DNA from 2 places in the Acidovorax sp. FG42 genome. Region 2 is predicted to be linked to the other one. Evidence: predicted binding sites of a transcription regulator. Region 2 holds the regulator's gene; the other holds the start of a gene.

Region 1 (7,815 bases), on a different contig from region 2:
GTTGTCCCACCTGGCGGTTGTTGGGCAGACCGCCGTCCAGTTGATTTTGCGATGAGGGCTTGACTTCTTCGTCCCAGGTCAACATAGATTTTCCAGTGTTCGGATTATGAAAGCAGTGCTGCGAAAAGAAAAGCACTGAAGCGTTGTGCAGCAAGGTTTTGTTGCTTCACAGCACCGAAGCAACGCCCCGGGCGATTCCGAAGCGTTGCTCGCAAAGTGCTTACTGGCAGGCCTCGCAGCCAGGATCGTCGATGGCGCAGAACTTCACGTCCGTCGCTGGCACCGCCGCGGCCTGTTGAGCAGCAGCTGCAGCAGCGGCTTCCAGCGGGCTGGGCTGCGCTTGCGCCGTGGCAGAAGCTGCCGATGCGCCGCTGTCTCCACCCGACGACACGGCATTGAGCTGGCGCGTGTTCACGGTGCTCATCTCGACGTGTGTGGCGCTTTGCGTGCGCAGGTAGTACGTGGTCTTGAGGCCACGGACCCATGCCAGCTTGTAGGTGTCGTCGAGCTTCTTGCCCGATGCGCCAGCCATGTAGATGTTCAGGCTCTGTGCCTGATCGATCCACTTCTGGCGGCGCGATGCGGCCTCAACCAGCCACTGGGGCTCGACTTCAAAAGCTGTGGAGTACAGCGCCTTGATGTCCTGCGGCACGCGGTCAATGGGATGCAGCGAACCCTTGAAGTGCTTGAGGTCCATGATCATCACGTCGTCCCACAGGCCCAGGCGTTTGAGATCGCGCACCAGCCCGCTGTTGATCACGGTGAACTCGCCCGACAGGTTGGACTTGACCGACAGGTTGCCAAACGAGGGCTCGATCGAGGCATCCACGCCGATGATGTTGGAGATGGTGGCGGTGGGCGCAATGGCCACGCAGTTGGAGTTGCGCATGCCGTCCTGCGCAATCTTCTTGCGCAGCGCGTCCCAGTCCATCGTGGACGAGCGGTCCACTTCCACATAACCGCCACGGGCCTTGGCAAGCATGTCCAGCGTATCAAACGGCAGGATGCCGCGGTCCCACAGCGAACCCTTGTAGCTGGAGTACTGGCCGCGTTCCTTGGCGAGCTCGGTGGACGCCCAATAAGCGTAGTAGCAGATGGCTTCCATCGACTTGTCGGCGAATTCCACCGCTTCCTGCGAGGCATAAGGAATGCGCAGCGCATACAGGCTGTCCTGGAAGGCCATCACGCCCAGGCCCACGGGGCGATGGCGCAGGTTGGAGTCGCGGGCCTTGTTCACGGCGTAGTAGTTGATGTCGATCACGTTGTCCAGCATGCGCATGGCCACGGTGATGGTCTTCTTGAGCTTCTCGTGATCGATCTGGCCGTCTTTGATGTGCTGCAGCAGGTTGACCGAGCCGAGGTTGCAAACGGCAGTTTCGGTGTCGCTGGTGTTCAGCGTGATCTCGGTGCACAGATTGGACGAGTGCACCACGCCAGCGTGCTGCTGGGGCGAGCGCACGTTGCAGGCATCCTTGAACGTGATCCAGGGATGGCCGGTTTCAAACAGCATGGTCAGAATCTTGCGCCAGAGGTCGGTGGCCTGCACGGTCTTGGCGGGCTTGATCTCGCCGCGTGCGGCCTTTTCTTCGTAGGCCACGTAGGCCTTTTCAAAGTCGGCACCGAACAGATCGTGCAGATCCGGCACGTTGGAGGGCGAGAACAGGGTCCAGGTGCCCTTTTCCATCACGCGGCGCATGAACAGGTCGGGAATCCAGTTCGCCGTGTTCATGTCGTGCGTGCGGCGGCGGTCATCGCCGGTGTTCTTGCGCAGTTCCAGGAACTCTTCGATGTCCAGGTGCCAGGTTTCCAGGTACGTACAGACGGCGCCCTTGCGCTTGCCGCCCTGGTTCACTGCCACGGCCGTGTCGTTCACCACCTTCAGGAATGGCACTACGCCTTGCGATTCGCCGTTGGTGCCCTTGATGTGGCTGCCCAGGGCGCGCACGCGCGTCCAGTCGTTGCCCAGGCCGCCCGCGAACTTGGACAGCAGGGCGTTTTCCTTGATGGACTCGTAGATGCCATCGAGGTCGTCCGGCACCGTGGTCAGGTAGCAGCTCGACAGCTGCGAGCGCAGCGTGCCGCTGTTGAACAGCGTGGGCGTGCTGGACATGAAGTCGAAGCTGGACAGCACTTCGTAGAACTCGATGGCCCGTGCCTCGCGGTCGGTTTCGTTCAGTGCCAGGCCCATGGCCACACGCATGAAGAAGGCCTGGGGCAGCTCGATGCGGGTCTTCTTGACGTGCAGGAAGTAGCGGTCGTACAGCGTCTGCAGGCCGAGGTAATCGAACTGCAGGTCGCGCTCGGCCTTGAGCGCAGCGCCCAGGCGGTTCAGATCGTATTGCTTGAGCAGGCGCTCATCCAGCAGCTCGTTGTCCACCCCCTTCTGGATGAAGGAGGGGAAATAGTCCTTGTAGGCCTGGCCCATGTCGCTTTGGGTCACGTCACGCCCCAGCACCTCACGCACGATGGTATGCAGCAGCAAGCGGGCCGTGGCGTAGGTGTAGTCGGGATCTTTTTCGATCAGGGTGCGGGCGGCCAGAATGGATGCCTTGTAGACCTCGTCCATGGGAACGCCGTCATACAGGTTGCGCATGGTCTCGGCGACGATGGGAGCGGCCTTGATGTCAGCGCCCAGGTTGGCGCAGGCCGACTCGATCAATGCGTGCAGGCGCAGGATGTCCAGCTGCACACGTTGGCCGTTGTCGATCACGTGCATCACCGGGGTGGCGGGAGCGAGCTGTTCCTGGTGGTGGGCGCGCTCCTGCGTGCGGCGCTCGCGGTACAGCACGTAGGCGCGGGCGACTTCGTGGTGCTCGCCGCGCATCAGGCCCAGCTCGACCTGGTCCTGCACATCTTCAATATGGAAGGTGCCGCCGCCCGGGCGCGAGCGCATCAGGGCGCGGACCACGTTCTGGGTGAGCGTGTCTACCACCTCGCGCACGCTGGCAGAGGCGGCGCCCTGCGTGCCGTGCACTGCCAGAAACGCCTTCATCATCGCCACTGCAATTTTCTGGGGCTCGAACGGCACCACCGCGCCGTTGCGGCGAATGATCTGGTAATGCGTGAGCGGGTGCCCGGAAGCTGCGGCCGCTGCAGCGTGTGTGGCGGTATCCGCAGAGGCGGTGGGCGATGGGGAAGGCGTGTTCAAAGCAGCTTGCATGGGTGTCCTCTTCTGTGGGCTGTCTGGGGTGGCGTGCGGCCTGGAGCGCCGCCGCAGGGTGTGGGTGCTGCACCGGACTTCAGCCTGGCGCACACTATATATGGTGTGTCGAGGCGGTTCAAGACACTACCGGTAGTGTACCGCCGGAATGAGTCCCCAAAACCGAAACAGCATGTTCCCAACCCCGTTGCCTTGGCAATCGGCACCTGCGGCGAACCCTTGTAAACGTGATGTGGGCGATGCAAAACCTCGCAGTGGCGTACCTTGGCGGCGGATTTCCTGCGCTAGGCCGCGCAGTGCTTGGCTGCAAAAATATGTGCGAACGCACAAAGAAAAAATTGCCTTGATGCGCCCGTGCGACAGTGAAAGCGCGGCGTCAGCGAAGCTGCTGCGGGCCTGTCTGTGTGCCTTGCGGGAATCGCTGCACTGGCCAGTCCAGGGCCTGTTGCAGCCTGGACCAGTCAAACCCCGGGCCGGGGTCAAGCTTGCGCCCCGGGGCGATGTGTTCATGCCCCGCGATGTGCTTGATGGGGTAACGCTGCGCAATGTCCTGGCAGACCCGGGCCAGTGTCTCGTATTGGGCGGACTCGAAGGTGAGGCCCTCCAGGCCTTCCAGTTCAATGCCGATGGAATCGTCGTTGCACTGGCTTCTGCCTCGGTAGAACGATTGCCCCGCATGCCAGGCTCGCTGGTCGCAATCCACAAACTGCCACAGCGCACCGGTGCGCTCGATGAAAAAATGGGCGGACACCTGCAGTCCGCGAATGCTCTGGTAGTAAGGGTGCGCGTCCCAGTCCAAAGTGTTGGTGAACAGCTGTTGCACGGCGCAGCCACCGTATTCACCCGGGGGCAGACTGATGGAATGCACCACGATCAGGTCCACCCCCGAGGCCTGTACGGGGCGTGGTCCGTAGTTCGGTGATGCCAGCCGCTGTGCCGCCAGGTGCCATCCGCCGTCCCAATGCGTGGGGGCTGCTGCCCGGGCGCTGTCAGCCCTGGTCGTCATGCGGGTCCTGGTCGTTGGGTACCGCGATGTTCAGGCGGGCAATGCGGTAGCGAATCTGGCGCAGGCTGATGCCCAGGCGTGCCGCCGTGGCCGTGCGGTTGAATCCGGATTCTTTGAGCGCGCGGATCAGGATCTCGCGCTCTTGCTGATCCAGCCAGGCCTGCAGGTCGCTGGGGAGGGGCACGGTGCATCCGCTGGCCAAGTGCTGCTGGGTTGGAGCGGCATCGGACGGGACGGAGGTGCCGCCGGCCGAACCCTCTGCCGCAGTGGCCAACGCGGGTGTCGCGGGCCGCGCCATCTGCACCTCTGCCGCGCCGCTGGGTGCATCCACCTGCAACTCGTCCCCATCGCTCAACGCCACTGCACGGTGCAGCAGGTTTTCCAGCTCGCGGACGTTTCCGGTCAGCGGGTGGGCGGCGATAGCGTTCAGTGCGCGGTCGGTGAGCTGGGGTACCGGCATGCCGGACTCGTTGGCAATGCGGGTGAGCAGTGCTGCACACAGTGCGGGCAAATCCTCCCGACGTTCGCGCAGCGGCGGGATGACGATCTCGATCACATTGAGCCGGTAGTACAGATCCTGGCGGAACCGGCCGGCCTGGACATCGGCTGCCAAGTCGCGGTGGGTAGCGCTGACGATGCGCACGTCCACGGTTTCTTCCTGGGTGGAGCCCAGCGGCCGCACGCTGCGCTCCTGGATGGCGCGCAACAACTTGGATTGCATCGCCAGCGGCAGGTCACCGATTTCGTCGAGGAACAGGGTGCCCCCGCGTGCGGCCTGGAAGTAGCCGTCACGGTCTTGCGAAGCCCCGGTGTAGGAGCCCTTTCGGGCACCAAAGAATTCGGCTTCCAGCAGGTTTTCAGGGATGGCTCCGCAGTTCACGGCGACCAGGGGGCCATCCGCGCGCTGGCTGCTGGCGTGCAAGGCCTGGGCCACCAACTCCTTGCCGGTGCCCGACTCACCATGGATCAGCACGGGCGCCATGCCGCGCGACACCTTGGCCACGCGCTGTTTGACGTTGCGGATGGCGTCGGACTCGCCCACCAGGCGATCCAGGGCGGCGTTGGCACTGCCGAATTCGCTGGCCGCCGCCGCATTGGGAGACCGGCTGGAGCCGTTGCTGCGTGCCGCACGCGGAGGGGGGACTCCGCCGGTGCCCTGGATGGCCGAGGCCACCACCGAGCGGAACTGCTTGAGGTCCACGGGCTTGGTGAGGTAATCGAAGGCCCCGGCGCGCAGCGCCTCGACCGCATTTTCTGCCGATCCGTAGGCGGTCATGACCACGCAGCGCTCCCGGCGCTGCTGGTCGCGCAGGTCCTGCAGCAGCTCCATGCCGAACCCGTCAGGCAGTCGCATGTCAGTGATCACCGCGTCAAAACGCTGGGCCTTGAGCTGCTCGCGGGCCTCCTGCACGTTGGACGCCGTCTCGACCCGGTAGCCCTCACGCAGCAAGGTGAGCTCGTACAGGGTGCGCAGATCGGGTTCGTCGTCAACGACAAGGATGGAGGCGGCAGGGGCGTTCATTGGGGGCAGCAGTCAGACCACGATGGTGTCAAACAAGGTGGCATTGTCGGCGGGGCGGGTCGTGCGGCGGAAGCCCACGGTGAAGGCGTTGCCTCCGATGTCTCCGCGTGCGGTGGGGCGGTTCAGGCGCTGGTAGCTGATGGAGGCGCCATGGCGCTGGCACAGCTCCCGGCAAATATAGAGGCCCAGGCCGCTGGAGCGGCTCTCGGACGAGAAGAAGGGCTCGAACAGATGCCGCTCCACGGATTTGTCCATGGGCGCTCCGTCGCTCCACACCTGCAGGCTGACCTGGCCGGCAGGCGTATTGCGCGTGGTCACCGACAGCGAGTCGGGCTCCGGGCCCATGTAGCGCAGGGCGTTGTCCAGTAGGTTGACCAGAACGCGGCGCAGGTGCTCGGCGTCAAACTCCACCTGGGTGGCACCGGTATCCAGCGACACCATGGCGCGCCGCCGCGCGGGGTCCTGGGCCTGCCAGTCGTTCCAGATCTGGGCGACGGTTTCGTCCAGCACCACGGTGGAGGCGGGGGCGTGGCTGATCTGGTGCTGCACGCGGGCAATGTCCAGCACCTCTTCGGCAATGCGTGCCAAGCGGTCGGCGTTCTGCTGCACCATGTGCGCCAGGCGCTTTTGTGCTGGCTCGTGCAGGTCTTCTTCCAGCAGGGCATTGGCCTGCACGATGGCGGCCAGTGGGTTGCGGATTTCGTGGGCCACAGCGGCAGACATGCGGCCCATGGCCGCGAGTTTTTCGGTGCGCAGCCGCGCTTCCATTTCCCGCAGATCGTGCAGGAACATCACGCACAGCCGCTCGGAGTGCGTCTGCAAGGCCGCATTGCGGGTGGACGTGAGCCAGGTGCGCACATGCAGGCCGGTGGGGCTCTGGCCTTCGTGCAGCAGATCAACATCGGCCGTCTGGGGCTGTTCGTGACGGAAGGTGCGCCGCGCCAAAATCACCAGGGGGTGCCACGGCGCGGTGGAGGTCAGGGCAAACGGCAACTCGGTCAGTGCCACGCCACCCAACAGCTGCAGCCCTGCGGGGTTGGCAATGCGCACCAGGTCGTTTTCGTCCACCACCAGTACGCCATCGGTCAGGTTCTGGATGACCAGTGCACTGACCTGGGTCTGTACGCGGGCTGCGATCTGGCTTTGTTGTGCCACTTCCTGCTCGCGTGCCAGGCGGGTGGCGAGCTGGTGCACCAGGTAGCTCACGATGAAATAGCCCGTGCCAGTCAGCGCACTTTGCAGGTAGCGCTGGCCTTCGTCGCCCGTGCTGTACTGGCCCACCCACCAGGCCCAGCCCAGCAGCAGCAGCGTGACTGCCGCGGTGGTGCCCAGGGCCAGGGTCAGCGTGCCCATGACCGCAGCGATCAGGATGGGCAGTCCGAACAGCGGCGTGTAGTTCATGGCGCCCGCATGCAAGAGCTGCAGCGCGGTGATCGCGGCCAGGTCCACCCCGATGGAGGGTAGCCACTGCGGGCCGGCGCTGGGCGACGGCGGGGCTTTGCGCGACAGCACCCGCAGCACCACGGTGGCCACGAGATAGGCCACGCAGACTGCGAGCACGGAAGGCGCCGCCGCTTGATTGATCAGCTGCCCGGCCCCCTGCAGCACCAAAAGTGCCAGGGCAACCATCACGCGGCCCGTCAGAAAACCGAGCCACAGCCGTGCGAAGGGAGCGTCTGCGGAAAGCGGCAGTGGGCCTGCGGGCGCTGCTTGCATGGTCACAACGGCAAGGCGTCGCTCAGGCCGGGCCCATGCGCCGGTGCTCGGCACTGCAATAGGCCTGACTGCCCATCATCAGGGCTTCGGCCTGTGGGATGTGCACGCCGCAGTGCGCGCAGGCCAGCATGTCCTGCGGCAGGGCAGGCGGTGTGGGGGGCGCTTTGGGCGCCGCCGCATCAGGGGCGCGGCGGCTGCGCCAGATACCTACGGCCACCGCGATGACGACCAACAAGACCAGGTACTTCATACGCTGCGGCCCAGAACAACTTCCAATACAAAACGCGAGCCCACATAGGCCAGCAGCAACAGGGCCGAGCCCGCATACAACACACGCACCGCATTGCGGCCCCGCCAGCCAAAGCGGGCACGGCCCAGCAGCAACGTGGCAAAGGTCAGCCACGAGAGCAT
Region 2 (7,815 bases):
GCAACGAGCCCGATGCGGTGGAGATCCTGTCGGGCGTGTACGAGGGCAAGACCACCGGCACCCCCATTGCCCTGCTGATCCGCAACACCGATCAGCGCAGCAAGGACTACAGCAACATCGCCGAGAGCTTCCGTCCGGGCCATGCTGATTACACCTACTGGCACAAGTACGGCATCCGCGACCCGCGCGGCGGCGGCCGGTCTTCCGCCCGCCTGACGGCGCCCACGGTGGCCGCAGGCGCCGTGGCCAAGAAGTGGCTGGCGCAGCAATATGGCGCCGAGTTCCGCGCCTGCATGACCCAGCTGGGCGAATTGCCCATCCCGTTCGAGAGCTGGGACCATGTGCGCAGCAACCCCTTCTTCGCCCCCGTGGCCGACGTGCAGCAGTACGAGGATTACATGGACGCCCTGCGCAAGGCCGGTGACTCGTGCGGCGCGCGTATCCGGGTGCAGGCCACGGGCGTGCCGGTGGGCCTGGGCGAGCCGCTGTACGACAAGCTCGACGCCGACATTGCCCACGCCATGATGGGTTTGAATGCCGTGAAGGGCGTGGAGATTGGTGCAGGCTTTGCCAGCGTGGCCCACCGGGGCACCATGCACGGCGACTCCATGACGCCACAGGGCTTCCGCACCAACAACGCCGGTGGCGTGCTCGGCGGTATCAGCACGGGCCAGGACCTGGAGGTGAGCATCGCCATCAAGCCCACCAGCTCCATCATCAGCCCGCGCGAGTCCATCGACATCCATGGCAAGAGCACCGAAGTGATCACCAAGGGCCGCCACGACCCCTGTGTGGGCATCCGGGCCGCGCCGATTGCCGAAGCGCTTCTGGCGCTGGTGGTGATGGAGCACGCGCTGCGCCACCGCGCCCAGTGTGGCGACGTGGTGCCCCCTGTGCCGCCGATCCAGGCCTCGTTTCTGTAACACCAACTCCCACCGTCCCAGGGGCGGTGCGTCTGTATGAGCAACCGCTTGTTCCGGGCCTTCCGTTGCCGGGCGTTGGCCGCCTTGGTTGTACCGCTGTGGCTGGCTGGCTGTGGTGGCATGACACCCATTTCGCCCACCGCCCCTGCGGCGGGCAGCGCGCCGGCCCACATCGACATCACCCTCATCGGCTTCAACGACCTCCACGGCAACCTGGAGCCGCCCCACATGGCGCACCGGGTGCAAGGGCCGGAAGGCCCGGTGCTGGCGCCTGCTGGGGGCATGGCCTACTTTGCCAGCGCCATGGCCGCCCTCAAGGCCCAGTCGCCGCACCATGCGGTCGTGTCTGCGGGTGACATGGTGGGCGCCTCGCCGCTGGTGTCGTCGTTGTTCCTGGACGAACCCACCATCGAGGCGGTCAACCGCATGCAGATCGACTTCAATGCGGTCGGCAACCACGAGTTTGACCGGGGCTGGCGTGAGCTGTTGCGCCTGCAGAACGGCGGCTGCGAAAAATTCACCTCGCGCGAGCCCTGCCGCATCAGCAAACCGTTCGAGGGTGCAAAGTTCGGCCTGCTGGCCGCCAACACGCTGCGCGAGGACGGCCGTACCCTGTTGCCCGCCACGGGGCTCAAGCGGTTCACAGAAGGCGGTGTCACCGTCACCATGGGGTTTATCGGTCTCACGCTGCAGGCCACACCCACCATGGTCAGCCCGTCGGGCGTGGCCGGGCTGCGGTTTGAGGACGAAGCGGCCACGGCCAATGCGCTGATTCCGCAGCTCAAGGCCCAGGGCGCCGATGTGATCGTGGTGGCCATCCATGAAGGTGGTGGCACCACAGCGGGCGTGCAGGAGACCAGCTGCGCAGGCCTGTCGGGCGACATCGTGCCCATCCTGGAGCGCCTGGACCCGGCCGTAGATGTGGTGGTCTCCGGCCACACGCACCAGGCCTATGTGTGCGACTACAGCCGCGTGAACCCGGCCAAACCCTTCTTGCTGACCAGCGCAGGCCAGTACGGCACGCTGCTCACCGACATTCAGCTGCGCGTGGACACGCAGACCCGCCGCGTGGTCCGTAAAACGGCGCGCAATGTGGTGGTGCAAGGCGAGGCCTTCACGGGCGCCCAGGGGCCTGTGCCGCTGACCACTGCCGTGCCGACGTTTCCTGCGGACCCTGGCGTGCAGAAGATCATCGATACCTACCGCGCCGCCGCCATTCCGCTGGCCCAGCGCCCGGTGGGCCAGGCCCAGGGGGCCATGCGCCGCCAGCCCAATGCGGCTTTGGAGAGCGTGTTGGGCAATCTGGTGGCAGACGCACAGCTGCTGGCCACGCGGGCGCCCGAAGATGGTGGCGCGCAGTTGTCGTTCATGAACCCGGGCGGCCTGCGTGCGGACCTGGTGCCGGATGAACAAGGGCTGGTGCGTTACGGCCAGCTGTATGCCGTGCAACCTTTTGGCAACCAGCTGGTGATCAAGACCTTCACGGGCGCGCAGATCCGCGCTGTGCTGGAGCAGCAGTTTGCCAGCGGCGGCAATACGGTGCAGCGGCCCCGGGTGCTGTCGGTGTCCAGCGGCTTCAGCTACCGCTACGACCTGAGCCAGCCCGCCGGGGGGCGCATCAGCCACATGGTGCTGAATGGTGCGCCGGTGACCGATACGCAGTCAGTGCGCGTGGTCATGAGCAGTTTTCTGGACAGCGGTGGTGACAACTTCACGGTGCTGACGCAGGGCCAGGACCGGCGCGTGGGCGAACTGGACCTGGATGCGCTGGAGGCCTACTTCCGGCTGCAGAGTCCGGTGGCACCGCCTGCTACCAACCGCATCACCCGTGTTGCGCCCGCTGCGCGCTGAGCCGTGTCCACCGGGCACCATCGCCCGGAGGGGCCTAGTGTGGTGTTGCACGCTATCTGGCACTTAAAAACCGCGTCTTTTCGGCCAGGGCTGCGTTGCAAATCCTCGCGATACCTTCGGGTATCGCTGCGGTTTGCGCCTTGCCCTGACCAAAAATCCATCGGTTTTCAATGTGCCATCCAGCGCGCAACACCACACTAGTCGGCTGTGCGTCGCAGCGCGCCCAGCCATTGCAGCGGGTTGAAGCCGGTGACCAGCCCGGTCGCCACCAGCACCAGCGCGCCGCCCCAGAGCATGCCGGGCCCCAGGGCCTCACCCAGAAAGATATGGCCCCAGGCCACACCAAACAGCGGGATCATGAAAGCGGAACTCATGGCGGCCACGGGCGAGACATGCTTCAGCACCCGCAGGTTGAGCCAATACGCCAGGCCCGAGGTCACGATGCCCATCACGGCCACGGCGGCCAGCGCTTCTGGAGTGAAGCGTGCGGTGGGCAAGGTCCACGCCGCACCGGGCAGCAGCAGCACCAGGGCCGCTGCGTGGATGCCTGCTGCGATGGACAACGGCGACATGCGTTTCGTCGCACGCTTCATCCAGGTGAGAGACAGGCCGTAGCACGCTGCCGCGGTCACGCATGCGCCTGCCGCAAGCAGTACCGCTGAGTTGGGCTCGACGGGACCCAACTGCACGATCAGCGCCACCCCGGCAAAGCCGCAGAGGCAGCCGGCCCATTTGCGTGCGCTCAGCGTGTCTTCCTTCATCCACGCCGCAGCGATCACTCCAAACGGCACGGCCATGGTGTTGAGCAGCGAGCTGTAGCCCGCTGGCAGGTGCAGGGCCGCCCAGGCGTACAGCAGAAAAGGCGCTGCCACCGTCAGCGTGCCCAGCCCCAGCAGCTCTCGCCAGTGGCGCCAGGGCCAGGGCTCACCCGCCCAGCGCATGATGCCCATCAGCGTGAGCGTGGCCAGGCCAATGCGCAGGGCGGCCATCACATTGGGGCCCAGCACCGGACTGGCGACGCGAATGAAAAGAAAGGAAGCGCCCCACAGGGCAGACAGCAGCACCAGCTGCAGGAAATGGCGGGTTTTCACCGCGCGTATTGTCAGGTAGCTTCGTGGTGCTTGCTGGCGTGTGGTAGAGCCGTTTTGATGCAAAAATCGCCTGAAGCGCCAGTGCATCATGCCGTAATAGCTATGAAATTAATAGCTTTCACAAAGTAGCTTGTGCGACTTGTGCAGAGGCTACGGCCGAAGCGGTGAGGATGCACAGCGGACCGGTGGCTGCAGAACCGCATCGCACAGACCAATTAGCCGCGTGGGGCTCATGACGGGAAAGGGCGGGCGTTACAGCAGGGGCTGGCCCAACGTGCGCGCGCTACTTGCGCACTTCATCGACCATGGCGCGGAAGTCGTCGATGTCTTCAAAGCTGCGGTACACGCTGGCAAAGCGGATGTAGGCCACCTTGTCGAGCTTCTTGAGCTCGCGCATCACCAGCTCGCCGATGCGGCTGGAGATCACCTCGCGCTGGCCCAGGTTGAGCAGCTTTTCTTCGATGCGTTCGATGGCGCTGTCGATCTGGTCGGTGCTCACGGGCCGCTTGCGCAATGCCAGGTTGAACGAGCCCAGCAGCTTGCTGCGGTCGTATTCAATGCGCCGGCCGTCCTTCTTGACGATGGCCGGGAAGTTCACTTCCGGCCGCTCGTAGGTGGTGAAGCGCTTGTCGCACGCGCCGCACTGGCGGCGGCGGCGGATGAAGACTCCATCCTCAGACACCCGCGTTTCAACGACTTGCGTTTCGAGGTGGCTGCAGAAGGGGCACTTCATGGGCGCAGAGAACCGGCTTGTTTAGCGGTAGACCGGGAAACGTGCGGTCAGTGCGTTGACCTTGGCGCGCACGGCGGCGATGTTGGCTTCGTCGCGGGGGTTGTCCAGCACGTCGGCGATCAGGTTGGCCGTGATGCGGGCTTCTTCTTCCTTGAAGCCGCGCGTGGTCATGGCGGGGGTCCCAATGCGCACGCCGCTGGTCACCATCGGCTTTTCAGGGTCGTTGGGGATGGCGTTCTTGTTGATGGTCATGTGGGCGGCGCCCAGCACGGCCTCGGCCTCCTTGCCGGTGATGCCCTTGGCGCGCAGGTCCACCAGCATCACGTGGCTTTGGGTGCCGCCGGACACGATTCGCAGGCCGCGTGCGGTCAGCGTCTCGGCCACCACCTTGGCGTTCTTGGCCACTTGCTCCTGGTAGGCCTTGAACTCGGGCTGCATCGCTTCCTTGAAGGCCACGGCCTTGGCTGCGATCACGTGCATCAGCGGGCCGCCTTGCAGGCCGGGGAAGATGGCGCTGTTGATGGCTTTCTCGTGTTCGGCCTTCATCAGGATGATGCCGCCACGGGGGCCGCGCAGGCTCTTGTGCGTGGTCGATGTCACCACGTCAGCATGGGGCACGGGGTTGGGGTACACGCCCGCAGCGATCAGGCCGGCGTAGTGGGCCATGTCCACCATGAAGATCGCGCCGATTTCCTTGGCGACCTTCGCAAAGCGGGCGAAATCGATGTGCAGGCTGTAGGCAGAGGCTCCGGCCACGATCAGCTTGGGCTTGTGTTCGCGGGCCTTGGCTTCCATCGCGTCGTAGTCGATGGCTTCGTTCTTGTCCAGACCGTAGCTGACCACATTGAACCACTTGCCCGACATGTTCAGCGGCATGCCATGGGTCAGGTGACCGCCTTCGGCCAGGCTCATGCCCATGATGGTGTCGCCGGGCTTGAGGAAGGCTAGGAACACGGCCTCGTTGGCCGACGCGCCGCAGTGGGGCTGCACGTTGGCAGCATCGGCGCCGAAGATCTTCTTCACGCGGTCGATGGCCAGCTGCTCGGCCACGTCCACATGCTCGCAGCCACCGTAGTAGCGCTTGCCGGGGTAGCCTTCGGCGTATTTGTTGGTGAGCTGGGTGCCTTGCGCCCACATCACGGCGGGGGAGGCGTAGTTCTCGCTGGCGATCAGCTCGATGTGGTGTTCTTGGCGGGCGTTTTCGGCCTGGATGGCGGCAAACAGCTCGGGGTCGGTTTGTTCGACAAGAATTTTGCGGTCGTACATGATTGGCAGTCCTATGAACTTGTGTCCCTTGAAACAAGGGCTGCCCAGGCGAACGGCTGAACGCATGGGGTAGGGCCCCTGCGGCACGCTTCCCAGTGGTTCACAAGAAGTAGGTTCTTGCTGGTTTCCACGTCAGCGGCTGCATCCAGTGGCGGAATGCAGCGCCTATCGCCAGTCGCGTACCCCGTTAGTGTAGCCGACACGGCACTGCTGCTACACCGCCGAAACCGCCGGAGGCCAAGGTCGTTGCCTGGGCGCCGGGAGCCTGCCTGTTACAGGCCCGGTGTCAGCAACGCCACCTTGTCGCTGACCGCAGCCGGTGCTGGGGTGCGAGGTGCTGCTGCAGGGATGCTCTGCACAGGAGCCTGGGTAGACAGGGAGGGAGGGGGATTGAAGGGCACTGCGCGACCACCGGCCACCTGGCGCAGGCGGAAATGTTCCGCCATCACCTTGGCGGCGTAGCCACCGTCGTCGGCCATGTTGCCCGCGCCCACATAAAAGCGCAGGCCACCTTCGAGCGATCCTGCGCGGGCGATGCACTCTTGCAGCACCTTCACACCGACCCGCAGGTTGCTCACCGGGTCAAAGGCAGCAAAGTGGCCGCCAAAGTTCTGGTACTTGTCGGTGTGCACGCGGGTCATCACCTGCATCAGTCCTTGGGCGCCCACAGCGCTTTCGGCAAACGGGTTGAAGCTCGATTCGATGGCCATGATGGCCAGGATCAGCGTGGGGTCGATCTTGGCGCGGGTGCCAATCTCGTAGGCCTCGGCGACCAGGGCGCTGAGGGGCTCTGGCGCCACACGGTACTTCTTGCTGAGCCAGAAGGCCACGGCAGCCTGCTCTTTGGGCAGGTCTTTGGGGTTCACTGCCGTAGCGCGCTCGCTGGCTTCGGGCTCGATGGGCATGCCCAGCATTTCTACCTGGCGGGCTTGCAGCCAGTTCATCAGTTGCTCTTCACCTGCCTGGCGCAGATCGGGCCGTGCTGTGAGTGCAATGACGACAAAGGCAACGGCCAGGCCGATGAGGGCAAAGCTGTTGTGGGTGATTTCAAGAAAACCTTCGGTCACGTCGGCTGCGAAAGTTCGCACGCCGGAGACTATTTTTCCTGACGCTGTCATAGCTCTTCCTTTCTGAGGCGGGCCGGCGGAGCGGGGCAGTCGCGGTGGACGGTGCTTTGCTGGCAGATCGCCTGGATTGGTACGCCATCAAGTCCGGGCTGCACGTCTGTGGAGTGCTTGGCGCCCTGGATTGACTTAGCCGGGTTCGGCAGCGATTGGGGTTTGTACTAGCCCCGTTTTTGGGGCTGGCGGATTCTAGAAGCTCACTAAATGCATAGTCAATACTAACAATTAACTATTTAAGACATAAAAATTATGAAAAATCTGTAAAAAATCACAGTTTTTCTGAGCCAAGCGCTGTTTTTCTTTGGGAGCCGCCGTGCTGCAGCTGACATCCGCATGTCAAATTCAATCGGGCTTTTCGCCGCCATTGAGAATCCGATTTGAGTTGGCGAAGCGAGTTTGATATGGTGGAGGCGCCTGTAGATTTCAGGCATCGCCAGACGAAGCGAAGTCTCCCTCCGAGGACATTCAGTGCCAAGGTGCAGCAGATGCCGCTTCCATGGCAACCCCTGGAGGCAATACCTTGCCTCCGCGCCATGCGGACCTTTCTCTCCGCATCGCGACCGATGGCAAAGACCGTTGTGTCAGCCGTCAAGCCCGGCGGGCAGGCCCTTCAGGCACTGCTCGTCGGGCTTTCTTATTGGTGTGTCGCCTTGTGGGTGGGCGGCACAGTCTTATATATAGATAATGGGGGCTGTTCCCTAGAGCGGCGACCCTTCGCCCGGATTGCCGGGCGACATCCTCGCCGGGCCTTGCTCCAGATCACCCTGCAGGTGTGGAGGAGGCAAGCCGCTACGGCCTCTGGCCCAATCCGGTGAAAATAGCCCTTT

The links. Region 2 encodes NrdR, which represses ribonucleotide reductase genes. Its sites were predicted from a motif close to CACNANATNTNGTG; they were not measured.
Region 1: ACODSM_RS10255 (ribonucleoside-diphosphate reductase subunit alpha) is a predicted target of NrdR. The motif match lies at 3,253-3,266, and genes of this name have one in related genera.

What each region holds. Positions count from the first base shown of each region.
Region 1 is NZ_JBMDJM010000007.1:217,225-225,039, reverse strand. It holds gene ACODSM_RS10260 (ribonucleotide-diphosphate reductase subunit beta) at 1-85, opposite strand, end outside; gene ACODSM_RS10255 (ribonucleoside-diphosphate reductase subunit alpha) at 221-3,160, opposite strand; gene ampD (1,6-anhydro-N-acetylmuramyl-L-alanine amidase AmpD) at 3,537-4,166, opposite strand; gene ACODSM_RS10245 (sigma-54-dependent transcriptional regulator) at 4,150-5,688, opposite strand; gene ACODSM_RS10240 (two-component system sensor histidine kinase NtrB) at 5,701-7,404, opposite strand; gene ACODSM_RS10235 (PP0621 family protein) at 7,427-7,654, opposite strand; gene ACODSM_RS10230 (cytochrome C assembly family protein) at 7,651-7,815, opposite strand, start outside.
Region 2 is NZ_JBMDJM010000027.1:3,054-10,868, reverse strand. It holds gene aroC (chorismate synthase) at 1-923, shown strand, start outside; gene ACODSM_RS21635 (bifunctional metallophosphatase/5'-nucleotidase) at 960-2,774, shown strand; gene ACODSM_RS21630 (DMT family transporter) at 2,972-3,874, opposite strand; gene nrdR (transcriptional regulator NrdR) at 4,149-4,598, opposite strand; gene glyA (serine hydroxymethyltransferase) at 4,620-5,864, opposite strand; ZMP/ZTP riboswitch at 5,900-6,053, opposite strand; gene ACODSM_RS21615 (lytic transglycosylase domain-containing protein) at 6,137-6,982, opposite strand.